Regions from separate parts of the Leifsonia sp. McL0608 genome, predicted to be linked through region 1. Evidence: predicted binding sites of a transcription regulator. Region 1 holds the regulator's gene; the other holds the start of a gene.
What was found. The regulator LexA, encoded in region 1, represses DNA repair genes until DNA is damaged. The targets are predictions, from matches to a motif close to TCGAACANNTGTTCGA.
Positions count from the first base shown of each region.

Region 2: the regulator LexA is predicted to act here: its motif matches at 3,721-3,736, upstream of uvrA (excinuclease ABC subunit UvrA).

Region 1 is NZ_CP154826.1:2,487,380-2,494,636, reverse strand. Features, by position in the region: gene metE (5-methyltetrahydropteroyltriglutamate--homocysteine S-methyltransferase) at 1-970, shown strand, start outside; gene AAYO93_RS11830 (metallopeptidase family protein) at 1,112-1,462, shown strand; gene AAYO93_RS11825 (ABC transporter ATP-binding protein) at 1,553-2,485, shown strand; gene AAYO93_RS11820 (ABC transporter permease) at 2,482-3,246, shown strand; gene AAYO93_RS11815 (sensor histidine kinase) at 3,248-4,453, shown strand; gene AAYO93_RS11810 (response regulator transcription factor) at 4,450-5,115, shown strand; gene lexA (transcriptional repressor LexA) at 5,145-5,834, opposite strand; gene AAYO93_RS11800 (LysM peptidoglycan-binding domain-containing protein) at 6,114-6,497, shown strand; gene AAYO93_RS11795 (histidinol-phosphate transaminase) at 6,546-7,257, shown strand, end outside.
Region 2 is NZ_CP154826.1:1,969,104-1,976,360, forward strand. Features, by position in the region: gene AAYO93_RS09290 (DUF4129 domain-containing protein) at 1-196, shown strand, start outside; gene AAYO93_RS09295 (hypothetical protein) at 193-738, shown strand; gene AAYO93_RS09300 (AAA family ATPase) at 728-1,747, shown strand; gene AAYO93_RS09305 (DUF58 domain-containing protein) at 1,750-3,084, shown strand; gene AAYO93_RS09310 (hypothetical protein) at 3,081-3,647, shown strand; gene uvrA (excinuclease ABC subunit UvrA) at 3,847-6,732, shown strand; gene uvrC (excinuclease ABC subunit UvrC) at 6,742-7,257, shown strand, end outside.

The DNA.
Region 1 (7,257 bases):
GACGGGCGACATCCGCCGGGCCCGTGCGCAGCTCGCGAAGGGCCTGATCAGCGAAGCCGAATACCTGGGTCTCATGCGCGACGAGATCAAGCGCGTCGTCGACCTCCAAGAGGAGATCGGCATCGACGTCGTCGTGCACGGCGAGCCCGAGCGCAACGACATGGTGCAGTACTTCGCCGAGAACCTCGACGGTTTCGCCGTCACGCAGAACGGCTGGGTGCAGTCGTACGGCAGCCGCTGCACCCGTCCGTCGATTCTGTGGGGCGACGTCTCGCGGCCGAAGCCGATCACGGTGGACTGGTCGACCTACACGCAGAGCCTCACCCAGAAGCCCGTGAAAGGGATGCTCACCGGCCCTGTCACGATCCTCGCGTGGTCGTTCGTGCGCGACGACCAGCCGCTCGGCGAGACCGCGCGCCAGGTCGCGCTGGCGCTCCGCGATGAGATCGGCGACCTGGAGGCATCCGGAATCCGTATCGTGCAGGTGGACGAGCCAGCACTCCGCGAGCTGCTTCCGCTCAAGCGTGCCGCCCACGCCGACTACCTCGACTGGTCGGTCGGATCGTTCCGCCTCGCCACTGCGGGTGTGCGCGACGAGACGCAGATCCATACCCACCTCTGCTATTCGGAGTTCGGCGTCGTCATCGATGCGATCCGCAACCTCGACGCCGATGTCACGAGTATCGAGGCGGCCCGCTCGCGCATGGAGGTCGTCCACGACATCCAGACCAGCGGATTCGACCACGGGATCGGCCCGGGCGTCTACGACATCCACTCGCCGCGTGTGCCGAGCGTCGCCGAGGTGACCGAGCTGCTGGAGACAGCGCTCGCCGCCATCCCCGGCCGCCAGCTCTGGGTGAACCCGGACTGCGGGCTGAAGACCAGGGGCTACGACGAGACGGTGGCGTCGCTGAAGAACATCCTCGAGGCGACACGGGTCGTCCGGGAGAAGGCGGGCGTTCCCGCCTAGTCGCGGACGGTCGGTCGGGCGCACAGGTTCTGAACCGGCGCACAGGTTGCAACCTGTGCGCCGGGAGCGAACCTGTGCGCCGGGAGCGAACCTGTGCGCCCGTTTCTCCTTCGCCGGCGTCCGCGGTGACAGGATTGCTGCATGGTCGAGATCTCCGACGATGAGTTCGAACGCATCGTCACCGAAGAGTACGACGCCATTCCCGACGACTGGTTCGGGCAGCTGGACAATGTCGCGATCCTGATCGACAACCAGCCGAGCGGAGAGTATCCCCGGCTCTACGGCCTGTACACGGGACACCCGTTGACGCGTCGCGGCGTGTACGGCTACGGCGAATTGCCCGATCGCATCACCCTGTTCAAGAACAACATCCAGGAGCGCAGCGCCGATCTCGACGAGCTCCGCAGGCGGGTGCGGGTCACTCTCGCGCATGAGATCGGCCACTATTTCGGGCTCTCGGACGCTCGCCTCCACGAGCTCGGCTGGGCGTAGTCCGGGCCCGCGGGAAATACTCCCGCTGCGTTATGCCGGCCGATCCAGCCGGAGGACGCGATCGCTCGTCATTCACGCCAGGATCGGGCCATGAACGATCCGATCTCCTTCCCGACGCCTCCGGATGTGGCGATCCGTCTCGACGGCGTATCCAAGAGTTATGGCGGTGTCGAGGCGATCCGCTCGCTCGACCTCGACTTCACGCGGGGCGAATCCGTCGCGCTGCTCGGCCCCAACGGGGCGGGCAAGAGCACGACCATCGGGATGATGGTCGGCCTCGTCGCCGCCGATCGCGGGCGGATCAGCGTGGCCGGCTCGACGCCCCGCGCGGCCGTAGCCCGGGGTGCCATCGCGGCCATGCTGCAGGACACCGGCTTCATGGCCGGAGTGAGCGTCGCCGAACTGGTCGGCTTCAGCGCCGGAATCTACCCTCGGCCACTCGCCGTCGGGCGAGCCATCGAGCTCGCCGGTCTCGTGGGTCTCGAGCGTCGTCGCGTCGACCGCCTCTCTGGCGGCCAGGCCCAGCGCCTCCGGTTCGCGATCGCCGTGGTCGCCGACCCCGAGATCCTCATTCTCGACGAACCCACTCGTGCACTCGACGTCCAGGCGCGTTCCGAGTTCTGGGAGGCGATGCGCGCCTTTGCCGCGACCGGACGGACTCTCGTCTTCGCAACGCATTACCTCGACGAAGTGGATGAGAACGCCACCAGGGTCGTGGTGCTCGCGAACGGCCGGATCGTCGGCGACGGCCGACCCGACGAGATCCGTCGACGCACAGGGACGACCATGGTGCGCGTCACGGTGCCGGAGCCGGCAGCCGACGGTCAGGACGGGCTGCTCGGCAGCCTGCCCGGGGTCGTCGACGTCGCACGCGCGGGGGGACGATTCGCGATCCGCACCACCGACGCCGACTCGACCGTGCGAGCGCTGGCGGCCTGCAGTCTCGGGTGGAAGTCCCTCGAGGTGAGCCCGCCCAGCCTCGACGAATCCTTTCTCACCCTCACCCAGGAGGCTCAATCATGACCCGCTCCCTTCTCCGGCTGGAGACGCTCCGCATGCTGCGCGACCCCAAATACCTCGCACTGGCCGTCGCCGCGCCGATCGGCTTCTACCTCTTGTTCGCGACGTTGTTCGGCGGCGGTCCGACCCCGCCCGGCGAGCTCCCTGGCACGGTCGAGATCATGGTCGCCATGGCCGCATACGGCGCGATCTGGGCGGTCCTGTCCACGACTGGCCCTCGGATCGCTGAGGAGCGCCAGACCGAATGGCTGCAGCAGCTGCGATCCATGCCGATCTCCGGCGCGACCGTACTCGGGTCGAAAGTCTTCGCGAGCGTCCTGACCGCACTGCCTGCGATCGTGCTGGTCTGCGTGACGGCGGCCGTAGCGAAGGGGGTCTCGCTGTCGATCGGGCAATGGGTCGCCCTGGTCGCCGCCCTGTGGCTCGGAAGCACGACTTTCGCGGCCCTCGGGATCGCCATCGGCTTCCTCGTCGGCTCCGATCTCGCCTACCCGCTCAGCTACGGGCTCTACATGGCGATGTCGGCGCTCGGCGGCTTGTGGGTTCCTCCGGCTGTCCTTCCGTCGGGGATGAGCGACCTGGCGCTGTGGATGCCGACCTACCGGCTCGCGAACCTCGGCTGGGAGATCGCGGGCGGGAGCGTCCCCGATCCCACCACCATCGCCATCCTGGTCGCGTGGACCGCGGCTCTGTCCGGTGTCGCTTTCCTGGCCTACCGTCGCCCACGTCTGCTGCGGCTTCGTCCGCAGCCCCCGATAGGCTGACATGGTGACGAGCCCGGCGGTGGCGACCCGCAGCGGACACCGCATCACCGCGTTCCAGATCGACCTGCTGATCGCGGTGGTGGTGCTCGTGATCGTCGAGGCCGGGATCTACGCCGAACTGGCCTACGCCTCCCCGACGACCTTCCCGGCGATCGAGGCGTTTCCCGCCGGCGCCTACCTGCTCGGCTTCGCCGCGTGCGCGCCGCTGGTCTGGCGGCGCACGCATCCGGTTCTGGTCTCCTTCATCGTGATCGCCGCGGTCGCCGTCTATCATTTCGCCGGCTACCCGGGCGCGTCACCCGCCCTCGTGCTGTTCGCGACGTCATATGCGATCGGCGCCTACGGACGATCGACCTGGCGCTCGATCCTCATGGCGTCCGGTTTCATCGTCGCGTGGATGATCATCCCGTCCCTTCCCCCCGAGCCGGTGCCCTGGCTTTCGTTCGCCATCACCGGTCCTGCCCTCGGAATGGCGGTCATGGTGGTGCTGGGCGCGACGGCCGCGCAGGTTCGACGCAACAACGAGCTGAGCGTGGCCGCCGCCGCGAGCGAGGCGGAGGCGCGGATGCGCGAGGAGCTGACCGACGAACGCCTCGGGATGGCGCGCGAGCTCCACGACGTGCTGGCGCACACCATCTCGGTTATCTCGGTGCAGGCCGGAGTCGCCCTCGACGCGTTCGACGACCATCCGGATGCGGCCCGCACGGCGATGATGAAGGTGCGCGGGCTGTCGCGCCAGGCGATTCCGGAGCTGCGCCGCACTCTCGAACTGCTCCGTCGCGATCCTGCGCCCGGTGCCGAGACCGCTCCGCAGCCCGGACTGGACAGGCTTCCCGACCTCCTGGCGGAACTCGAGGCGTCGGGCCTGACGGTCGAGTCGCGGATCTCCGTCGATGGCGCGGAGATCACACCGTTCGTCGAGCTGACCGCCTTCCGTATCGTCCAAGAGGCCGTCACGAACGTCGTGCGTCACGCAGCGGCGAGCACAGTGTGGGTGACGGTGCGCGCAGACCTCGACACGCGCGCGCTGCTCGTGACGGTGGAGGACAACGGCCGCGGCGCGCCTGCGGGCGGCGACGGCCGCGGGCTCGGGCTGGTCGGGATGCGCGAGCGCGCCCACTCGGTCGGCGGAACGCTCGAAACCGGCACGTCGCGGGCCGGCGGCTTCCTCGTGTCCGCAGTGCTGCCGATCGAGGAGCCGGCGTGATCCGCGTCGTCCTGGCCGACGACCAGGCGCTCATCCGCGAGGGGTTCCGCGCGATCCTCGAGCGTTCCGACGACATCGAGGTCGTCGGAGAGGCCGCGGACGGCATCGAGGCGGTGGAGCTGGCACGCCGGATGCGTCCGGACGTGATCGTGATGGATGTGCGGATGCCGCGCCTCGACGGGATCGCAGCGACGGCCTCTGTGATCGCCGACGCGTCGCTCCCGGGCACGCGGGTTCTGGTGGTCACGACGTACGAGCTGGACGCCACGGTGTTCGAGGCGCTGCGTGCGGGCGCGAGCGGCTTCCTTCTCAAGGACCTGGAACCGGACGACCTCCGGCGGGCAGTGCGAGTGGTCGCCTCAGGCGAGTCCCTGCTCGCGCCGAGTGTCACACGCAGGTTGATCGAGCGCTTCGCCACCCTGCCGCGGCGGGATGCGGCCGTCGACGAGAAGCTCGGGCTCCTGACCGACCGGGAGCGCGAGATCGTCGCGCTGGTCGCGGTGGGTCTCAGCAATGCGGAGATCGGCGAACGCCTGTACATCAGTCCGGCGACGGCGAAGACCCACGTGTCGCGCGCGATGGCGAAGCTGGACGCACGTGATCGGGCGCAGGTCGTGGTCTTCGCCTACGACTCCGGCATCGTGTCCGCGCCGGGGCCCTGACGACGGCTCCTGACGCGGGGCGGTGATGCTCAGACCGCGCGGAGGACCGCCACCACCTTGCCGAGTACCTCGGCGAAGTCGCCGAGGATCGGCTCGAAGTTCGAGTTGCGGGGGAGCAGCCAGGTGTGGCCGTCGCGCTGGCGGAAGACCTTGACCGTGGCCTCGCTGTCGAGCATGGCGGCGACGATGTCACCGTTCTCCGCCGTCTTCTGCTGCCGGACGACCACCCAGTCGCCGTCGCAGATCGCCGCATCGATCATCGACTCGCCGACGACTTTCAGCATGAAGAGGTCTCCGTTGCCGACGAGCTGGCGGGGGAGGGGGAAGACTTCTTCGACCTGCTGGTCGGCCGTGATGGGCACGCCGGCGGCGATGCGTCCGACCAGCGGGACCATCCGGGCGTCGCCGACCGGGGTCTGGTTCTCGTAGTCGAGGCTTTCGGATGCGGTGGAGGGGACGTCGATCAGGATCTCGAGTGCGCGTGGCCGGTTCGGGTCGCGCCTGAGGTAGCCGCTCAGCTCGAGCTGGTTCAGCTGGTGCGTCACGCTCGACAGCGACGAGAGCCCGACGGCGTCGCCGATCTCCCGCATGCTCGGCGGATAGCCGCGCTGGCTGACGGAGCGCGCGATCACGTCGAGGATGGCGAGCTGCTTCTCGCTGAGGTTCTTGCGCCGGCGGGTCCCGCCGCGTTCGCGCCCTGCTCCAGTGTCGTTCGTCACTTCCCCGTCCCTTCGTGACCGCCTCCGCGTCCGTTCCGGGACGTGCTCTGGAACGAATGTCGGTGGTGCCTGGTTGAGTGAACTCCAGACAATCGAAACTGTATCCACGATGCAGCGCTGAAACAAACATGTGTTCGAGTGTGTTGCGATATTCGTCCCATAATCAGTGCCTGTGGAGTGGTTGAAGTTTCAGACATTCGAAGATATATTCGGAACATAGCTTCGCATCCGGCCCTCCCGGCCGAGTGCCGGATGCGAATACTCCCAGGAGGACAGGCCATGACTGCAGCGATTCAGATGCCGACGCATTTCGCCGGTGCGACGTCCCGCCCCGCCGGTGAACCGTCCACGCACCTCCGTCTCACGCGGCGTGGTCGTGCCGTGCTCACGACGCTCGCGGCCGTTCCTTTGGTGGTGGGCGCCTTTCTCTTCGCCGTCAACGGCGGGGGCGCCATCGCGACCGGCTCGAGCACGCACACGCAGTTCGCCTACGTGACGGTTCACTCCGGCCAGTCGCTCTGGAGCATCGCCGAGAAGGTCGCGCCGAGTGCAGATCCGCGCGACGTGATCGCTGACATCGTGTCGCTGAACCAGCTGCAGTCGGCCGTCGTGACACCCGGTCAGCGCATCGCGATTCCGGCGCAGTACAGCACCGGGCAGTGAGAACTGGCACGAGGAGACGCGCAGTCCTGCCGCATTAGCATTGGGTAGGTGACCTCCCTCTCTGATCTGCCTATTCGCGATGACCTGCGGGGAAAGACCCCGTACGGCGCACCACAGAAGACCGTTCCGGTCGCGCTTAACGTGAATGAGAACACGCATCCGATTCCGGATGACGTGGCGGCAGACATCGTGGCCGCGGTCGCCAAAGCGATCCACGGGGTCAACCGCTATCCCGATCGCGAATTCGTCGAGCTGCGCGAAAGCCTGGCCCGGTATCTCGGGCACGGTCTGACCTCTGCGCAGATCTGGGCGGCGAACGGGTCGAACGAGGTCATCCAGCACATCCTGCAGGCCTTCGGTGGACCCGGGCGCACCATGCTCGGCTTCGCGCCGACCTATTCGATGTACTCGATCCTCGCTTCCGGCACGGGAACCCAATGGATCGCGGGCCCCCGGGGCGATGACTTCGAACTCAGCGCCGAGACAGCCGTCGCAGAGATCCGCCGCGTCGACCCCGACATCGTGATCCTGTGCGCCCCGAACAACCCGACCGGCACACCGCTCTCGATCGAGACGATCGCTGCTGTCTATGACGCGGCACGGGGAATCGTCGTGGTCGACGAGGCGTACGCCGAGTTCATGCCTTCGGGGAGCCCCTCCGCCCTCACGCTCCTGCCGGGACGCGAACGCCTGCTCGTCTCGCGCACGATGAGCAAGGCCTTCGCCTTCGCCGGGGCGCGGGTCGGCTACCTCGCCGCGG
Region 2 (7,257 bases), 520 kb from region 1:
ACTGGCACGTGTGCACGCAGACGACGACGCGGCACGTACCCTGCTCACCCTCTACCTCCGCGTCCGGTTCGGCGACACTCCTGTCACCGACCTCGACATAGCGGTCGCCCGCAGATCGCTCGAGCGGCTGGCCGCATCGTGGGGAGACGCACCCGGCGCCGACCATCCACTCGGGGCGGAAGGTGGCGCCTCGTGACCGACGAGAGGCCCCGCCGCCTGCTCCTCCGGTCACCCCTCCGCGGCCGTCTGATCATCTGTGTCACGCTCGGAGCCGGGGTCGGACTGATCGCCTGGTACTTCGGCATGGACGTCGCACATGCGATCGCCCTCGGGCTCGTGGTCGCCGCCGTCGCCGCTGTTCTCGGTGCCGTTCCCGACCATCGTCCCGCTGACTGGACGCGCGAGCGCGAGCCGGCCGAAAGCGGAATCCGCCGCGACGTCAGCCATCTCTCGTGGTCCCTCCACTCGAGGTCGGGCGTCATCGCTGCCTCCGCCCACCGACGGCTCCGCGACCTCGCGAGGACCACGCTCGCCCGACACGATCTCGACCTCGACGAGAACGCCGACGCCGCAGCGATCGAGCGCGCACTCGGACCCGAAGCCTGGGAGGCGGTCCGGCCGGGCGAGCGCGGGCTTCCCCGTCTCACCGGCGTCGAGGCGACGCTCGATGCGCTGGCCCGGCTCGACCTGAAGACGCCCGTACCGGAATCGTCACCGAGGAGCACAGATGATCGCTGACCCCGCAACGACCGAGCTGCCGCAGCCGCTGACCGTACGGGAGGTGGCGACGCTGGCCGAAGCGATCCTCGATCGGGTGTCCACGGTCGTGGTCGGAATGCGCGAGCCACTCGAGCTCGCCCTGGCGACCATCCTCGCCGGCGGCCACGTGCTGTTCGAAGATGTGCCCGGCCTGGGCAAGACGCTGGCGGCCCGGAGCCTCGCCACGGCGATCGGGCTCCAATTCCGGCGGCTCCAGTGCACCCCAGATCTCCTCCCGGCCGACATCACGGGATCGTTCGTCTACGCGCCGGCGGAGGCCGATTTCGTCTTCCGTCCCGGCCCTGTCTTCACGGGTCTGTTCCTGGCCGACGAGATCAACCGCACCTCTCCGAAGACGCAGTCCGCGCTGCTCGAGGCCATGGCGGAAGGGCAGGTGACCGTCGAGGGCCACAGCTTCCCGCTGCCCGTTCCCTTCCATGTGATCGCCACCTCGAATCCGATCGAATACGAGGGAACGTACGCACTCCCGGAAGCGCAACTCGACCGTTTCATGGTGCGTCTCGCGGTCGGCTATCCCGATGCGCACGGCGAGAGCCGGGTCCTCCTCGCGCGGATCGCGCGGCACCAGGAGCGCGCGACAATCGACCCGGTCGTGAGTGCCGACACGCTGCGTGCGATGCAGGCAGGCGTCGAGCATGTGGATGTCGACCCGGACATCGCCGCGTACTGTGTCGCCCTTGCGGCCGCGACACGGCGCCACCGCTCCGTCCAGGTCGGCGCGTCGCCTCGCGGATCGCAGAGCCTGCTGCTGGTGGCACGGGCGAAAGCGGTGATGGACGGCCGCGATTTCGTCATCCCGGACGACGTCAAGGCTGTCGCCGTTCCCGTTCTCGCCCACCGGCTCTCGTTGACCGTCCAGGCCTGGACCGGGGGAGTGCAGGCGACGCAGATCGTGACGGAACTCGTCAACACCGTTGCGGGGCCGCCGGTCGTCGGCACCCGTTCCCCGGGAACGCTGCCGGACTGACGATGACCGACAACGCTCGCGAAGCGGCTCCCGAGCCTCCGCCGACAGCATCCAGTCACGGATGGTCGATGAGCGCATCCGTGACCGCCGCCGTCGTCGTCGCCCTGCTCTGCCTCGGGATGGCGCTGGCCGTGTCGAACATCGAACTCGCCCTGGTGGGTCTACCACTCGCTCTCGGCGCCGCGGTCGCCTGGGACCGGCGACCGGTGACCCGCACACTCTCGGCCTTCTCCTCGACCACGAAGCGCGGAAGCGATCGGACGACCCTCGACTACACCGTGCACATCACCGCTGAAGAACGCGTCGACGCGGTGCACGTGCGACTGCGAACCCTCGGATCCCGACAGCGCGACTACCTCGTCGCGCCCGGCACGGCGACGGCGCTCTCCGGAACGATCGCCGTCCTCCATTCAGGACCGCAACGGTTCGTCGAGACCCGCTACAGGCTGGTCGGGGCGGATGCGTCGTTCCTGTCCGATCCGACCCTCCCGCTGTTCTCGGAACGCGTCGTGGAACCGGCGTACACCGCTCCGCGCAGCCTGCCGTTGCCGGAACGGCTCACGGGACTCACGGGACCGCACAGCTCGTCGCGGCCGGGCGACGGGGGCGAATTCCGGGACATCGACCGCTTCACGAGCGGGGACCGACTGCGACGCATCGACTGGCGCGCGACGGCACGACGCGCCCAGGCGCCCGGAGAACTGTACGTGCGGCGGACGACCGCGACCTCGGATGCGGCCATCCTGATCGTCCTCGACAGCCGGGACGACGTGACAGACGGGGTGGCCGAGTGGAGCAGCGGTGCTCCCCGGAACCGCGGCATCAGCTCGCTCGACCTCGCCCGCGAGGGTGCGAGTTCACTCACCGCCGGCTACATCCGAGCCGGTGATCGCGTCGGCTTCCACGACCTCGCCACGCAGACCCGCGCCCTCCGGCCGGGCGGAGGCGACCGCCAGCTCTATCGTCTGCTGGACGCGATCGCCCGCACCCGGCCATCCGGCTTCGCATCCGACCGCGTGCGTGCTCCGCAGGTCGTCCCCGGTGCGGAGATCATCGTCTTCTCGACCTTCCTCGACGATGAGGCCGCACACCTCGCCCTGCTCTGGAGGGCATCCGGGCACCGCGTCATCGGTGTCGACTCCCTTCCCGACCCGGTGACGACGGGGCTGGTCCGGCGCGAAGTCGTCGCCTTCCGCATCGTGATGATGGAGCGCGAGGAACGACTGCACCGACTGGGCGCGGCCGGGATCGACATCGTGCGCTGGCAGCGCTCCGGCGGCCGGCCCGATCGAGAGGCCGTGCTCCGGAACCTGAGCCGGCCGAGGAGCGTCCGGTGAGTTCGGAACCGACGAAGCTCGAACACGACGCCTCTCGTCACGCCGATGGGGCGCCGATGATCGGCCCTCATGTGACCGCCTGGGTGCTCCGCGGCGCCTTCTTCATCGTCGGGGTGGGTCTCGGACTGGTGGAGGGGACCTCGGCGTTCTGGAGCGGTGTCGTCGTCCTTCTCGCTGCAGCCGCCGTCGTGGTACCTCGATGGATGACGGCGTGGGTGATGCTGGTCGTTCTCGCGGGAACTGTGCTGACGCGCCATCCGGATCCGCTCGACTGGCACCCGTACCTGCTGGTGGCCGGCGTGCATGCCGCGCACGTGCTCGCATCCTGGATGCTCGTAATGTCACCGCGCGCACGCGTCCAGTTGCGCGCGCTGGCACCGTCGGCCCTCCGGTTCGCTGCGATCCAGGTTCCGTCGCAGCTGCTCATCGCTGTCACTCTGTGGCTCGCCTCGGCTACGGCTTCGCACGCGGCTCTTCCCGCGATCGCGGTCGTCGCCGCGGTGGCCCTCGTTTCTCTCTCGCTCGTCCTCCTCGGTCCACTCCTGCGTGAACGGCGACCCTGACCGTTCGGATGTCGGAGGGGTGGCTTAGACTCGCCGCGTACAGGACGCGCAGCACCACGGGGGAGCGCTACAATCGAAGATATGTTCGAACACGGGGTTTCGGACGATGGGGCATGGGGACGTGCCGCGCGAACGCGGCGACTGTCGCCGAGAGCGAACGTGGGCCGTCCCGCTTCACGAATAGCGGAGAATTGATCGAGTGAGTATCAACCAGGTGACCGGATCCCACCTCAGTGTGCGGGGCGCGCGAGTGCACAATCTGCACAACGTCGACCTCGAGATCCCCAGGGACTCACTCGTCGTCTTCACGGGCCTGTCCGGCTCGGGCAAGTCATCTCTGGCCTTCGACACGATCTTCGCGGAGGGCCAGCGTCGCTACGTCGAGTCGCTCTCCGCGTATGCCCGGCAGTTCCTCGGCCAGGTCGATCGACCTGACGTCGACTTCATCGAAGGGCTCAGCCCGGCCGTCTCGATCGACCAGAAGTCGACCAACCGCAACCCGCGTTCGACGGTTGGGACGATCACCGAGATCTACGACTACATGAGGCTCCTGTGGGCGCGCATCGGCGTTCCGCACTGTCCGGTGTGCGGTGAACCGATCCAGCGCCAGACGGTGCAGCAGATCGCCGACCAGCTCATGGAGCTCGAACCCGGCACCCGGTACCAGATCCTCAGCCCCGTCGTCTCCCAGAAGAAGGGCGAGTTCGTCGACCTGTTCAAGGAGCTCGCGGCCGGTGGATATTCACGTGCGCTCGTCGACGGCAAGCAGATCCAGCTGAGTGACCCGCCCACGCTCAAGAAGCAGTACAAGCACGACATCTCCGTGGTCGTCGACCGGCTCGTCGCCGGCCCCGACATCCTCAGCCGCCTGACCGACTCACTGGAGACCGCGCTCCGACTCACCGACGGACTCGTCCAGGTGAACTTCGTCGACCTCGAAGGGCCGGCGGCCTGGCGGTCCTTCAGCGAGAAGCTGTCCTGCCCCAACGGCCACCCGATCCAGCTCACCGAGATCGAGCCGCGAACGTTCTCGTTCAACGCACCATTCGGCGCCTGTCCAGAATGCTCCGGGCTCGGGACTCGCATGTCGGTCGACGAGGCGCTCCTGCTCGCCGACGACGATCTCAGCATCGCCGAGGGCGTCATCGTCCCCTGGACGACGCAGGGCAAGGGACTCTTCAACTACTACGAGAAGCTCCTGGACGGGCTCGCGCGCGATCTGGGATTCTCCCTGAACACGCCGTGGCGAGATCTGAGCGAAGAAGTCCGCAACGCAGTGATGCGCGGAGACAACTTCGAGGTGAAGGTGCGGTGGAAGAACCGCTACGGCCGCGAGATGAGCTACACCTCGGGATTCGAGGGCGTCGTCCCGTACATCGAGCGGCAATACATCCAGGCCGACACGGACACGCAGCGGGCGCGCTGGGCGGAATACCTGCGCGAAGTGCCGTGCCCCGTCTGCAACGGCAAACGGCTGAAGCCCGAGGTCCTCGCCGTCCTCATCCACGGCGCAAGCATCGCCGACGCGTCCGAGCTGAGTCTCACGGATGCCCGAGGGTTCATGGACAAGCTCCACCTCACCGACCGCGAGACGGCGATCGCCGCCCAGGTCCTGCGTGAGATCAAGGTCCGGCTCGACTTCCTCATCCAGGTCGGTCTCAACTACCTGAACCTGTCGCGCGCGGCAGCGACCCTGTCCGGTGGGGAGGCGCAGCGCATCCGGCTGGCCACTCAGATCGGGTCGGGCCTCACCGGCGTGCTCTATGTGCTCGACGAGCCCAGCATCGGACTGCACCAGCGCGACAACCGCCGCCTCATCGAGACACTCGTCGCTCTCCGCGACCTCGGCAATACGCTGATCGTGGTCGAACACGACGAAGACACCATCCGCACGGCCGACTGGATCGTCGACATCGGTCCGGGCGCCGGCGTCAACGGCGGCCACGTAGTCCACTCCGGGTCCTATGAGGAACTCCTGGCGAACACCCGATCGCTGACCGGCGACTATCTGGCCGGCCGCAGAGAGATCGAGACGCCGACGACCCGCCGCCCAATCGACCGCGATCGGATGATCACGGTCGTCGGTGCCGAAGCGAACAACCTGAAGAAGGTCACGGTGGACTTCCCGCTGGGCACCTTCATCGCCGTCACCGGGGTCAGCGGGTCGGGCAAGTCGTCCCTGGTGAACGACATCCTGTACCGCGTTCTCGCCAACCGGCTCAACGGTGCACGCAAGCTCCCGGGCAGGCACGGCAAGGTCACCGGACTCGACAACCTCGACAAGGTCATCCACGTCGACCAGGCGCCGATCGGACGCACGCCCCGATCGAACCCGGCGACCTACACCGGAGTGTTCGACCGCATCCGCACCCTCTTCTCCGAGACGCTCGAGGCCAAGACCCGTGGCTATCAGCCCGGCCGCTTCTCGTTCAACGTCAAGGGCGGCCGCTGCGAGGCGTGCTCCGGCGACGGCACGATCAAGATCGAGATGAACTTCCTGCCCGACGTGTACGTCGCGTGCGAGGTCTGCGGGGGAGCGCGGTACAACCGCGACACGTTGTCGGTGCATTACAAGGGCAAGAACATCGCCGAAGTGCTCGACATGCCGATCACCGAAGCGGCCGAATTCTTCCGGCCCATCTCGGCGATCCACCGCTACCTCCAGACACTTGTCGACGTCGGACTCGGTTACGTCCGGCTCGGGCAGAGCGCGACGACCCTTTCGGGCGGCGAGGCACAGCGGGTCAAACTGGCGACGGAGCTGCAGAGGCGCTCGAACGGCCGCAGTGTGTACGTGCTCGATGAGCCGACGACCGGCCTTCACTTCGAAGACGTGCGCAAGCTTCTGCTCGTGCTCAACGGGCTGCTCGACAAGGGGAACACCGTGATCGTGATCGAGCACAACCTCGACGTGATCAAGTCAGCCGACTGGGTGATCGATCTCGGCCCCGAGGGCGGTGCGGGCGGCGGGCAGGTCATCGCCACAGGCACACCGGAGCAGGTCGCCGAGACCCCGGGAAGCCACACCGGTGTCTACCTGAAAGAGATCCTTCCGGCGATCGAGCGCGCCAAGGGCGCTGCGTAGGACACGGGCGTGGCCGATACCGTCAGCTACCGGCCCAAGGCCGGCGAGATCCCGACGCAGCCGGGTGTCTACCGCTTCCGTGACGCGAATCGGCGGGTGCTCTACGTCGGCAAGGCGAAGAACCTGCGCGCGCGACTGAGCAACTACTTCGCGCCGCTGCGCAACCTCCATGACCGCACCCGCAAGATGGTCACGACCGCCGCATCCGTCGAATGGACCGTCGTGGCGACCGAGTTCGAGGCGCTGCAGCTCGAATACACGTGGATCAAAGAATTCAACCCGCCGTTCAACGTTCAGTTCCGCGACGACAAGACCTACCCATATCTCGCCGTCACCCTCGGCGAGGAGGTGCCTCGCGTCACGGTCACGCGCAATCGCAACATCAAGGACGCGCGGTACTTCGGTCCATACACGAAGGTCTGGGCGATCCGCGACACCGTCGACCTCATGCTCAAGGCATTCCCGATGCGGAGCTGTTCCGACGGCGTGTACCGGCGGGCCGAACTCACCGGGCGTCCCTGCCTG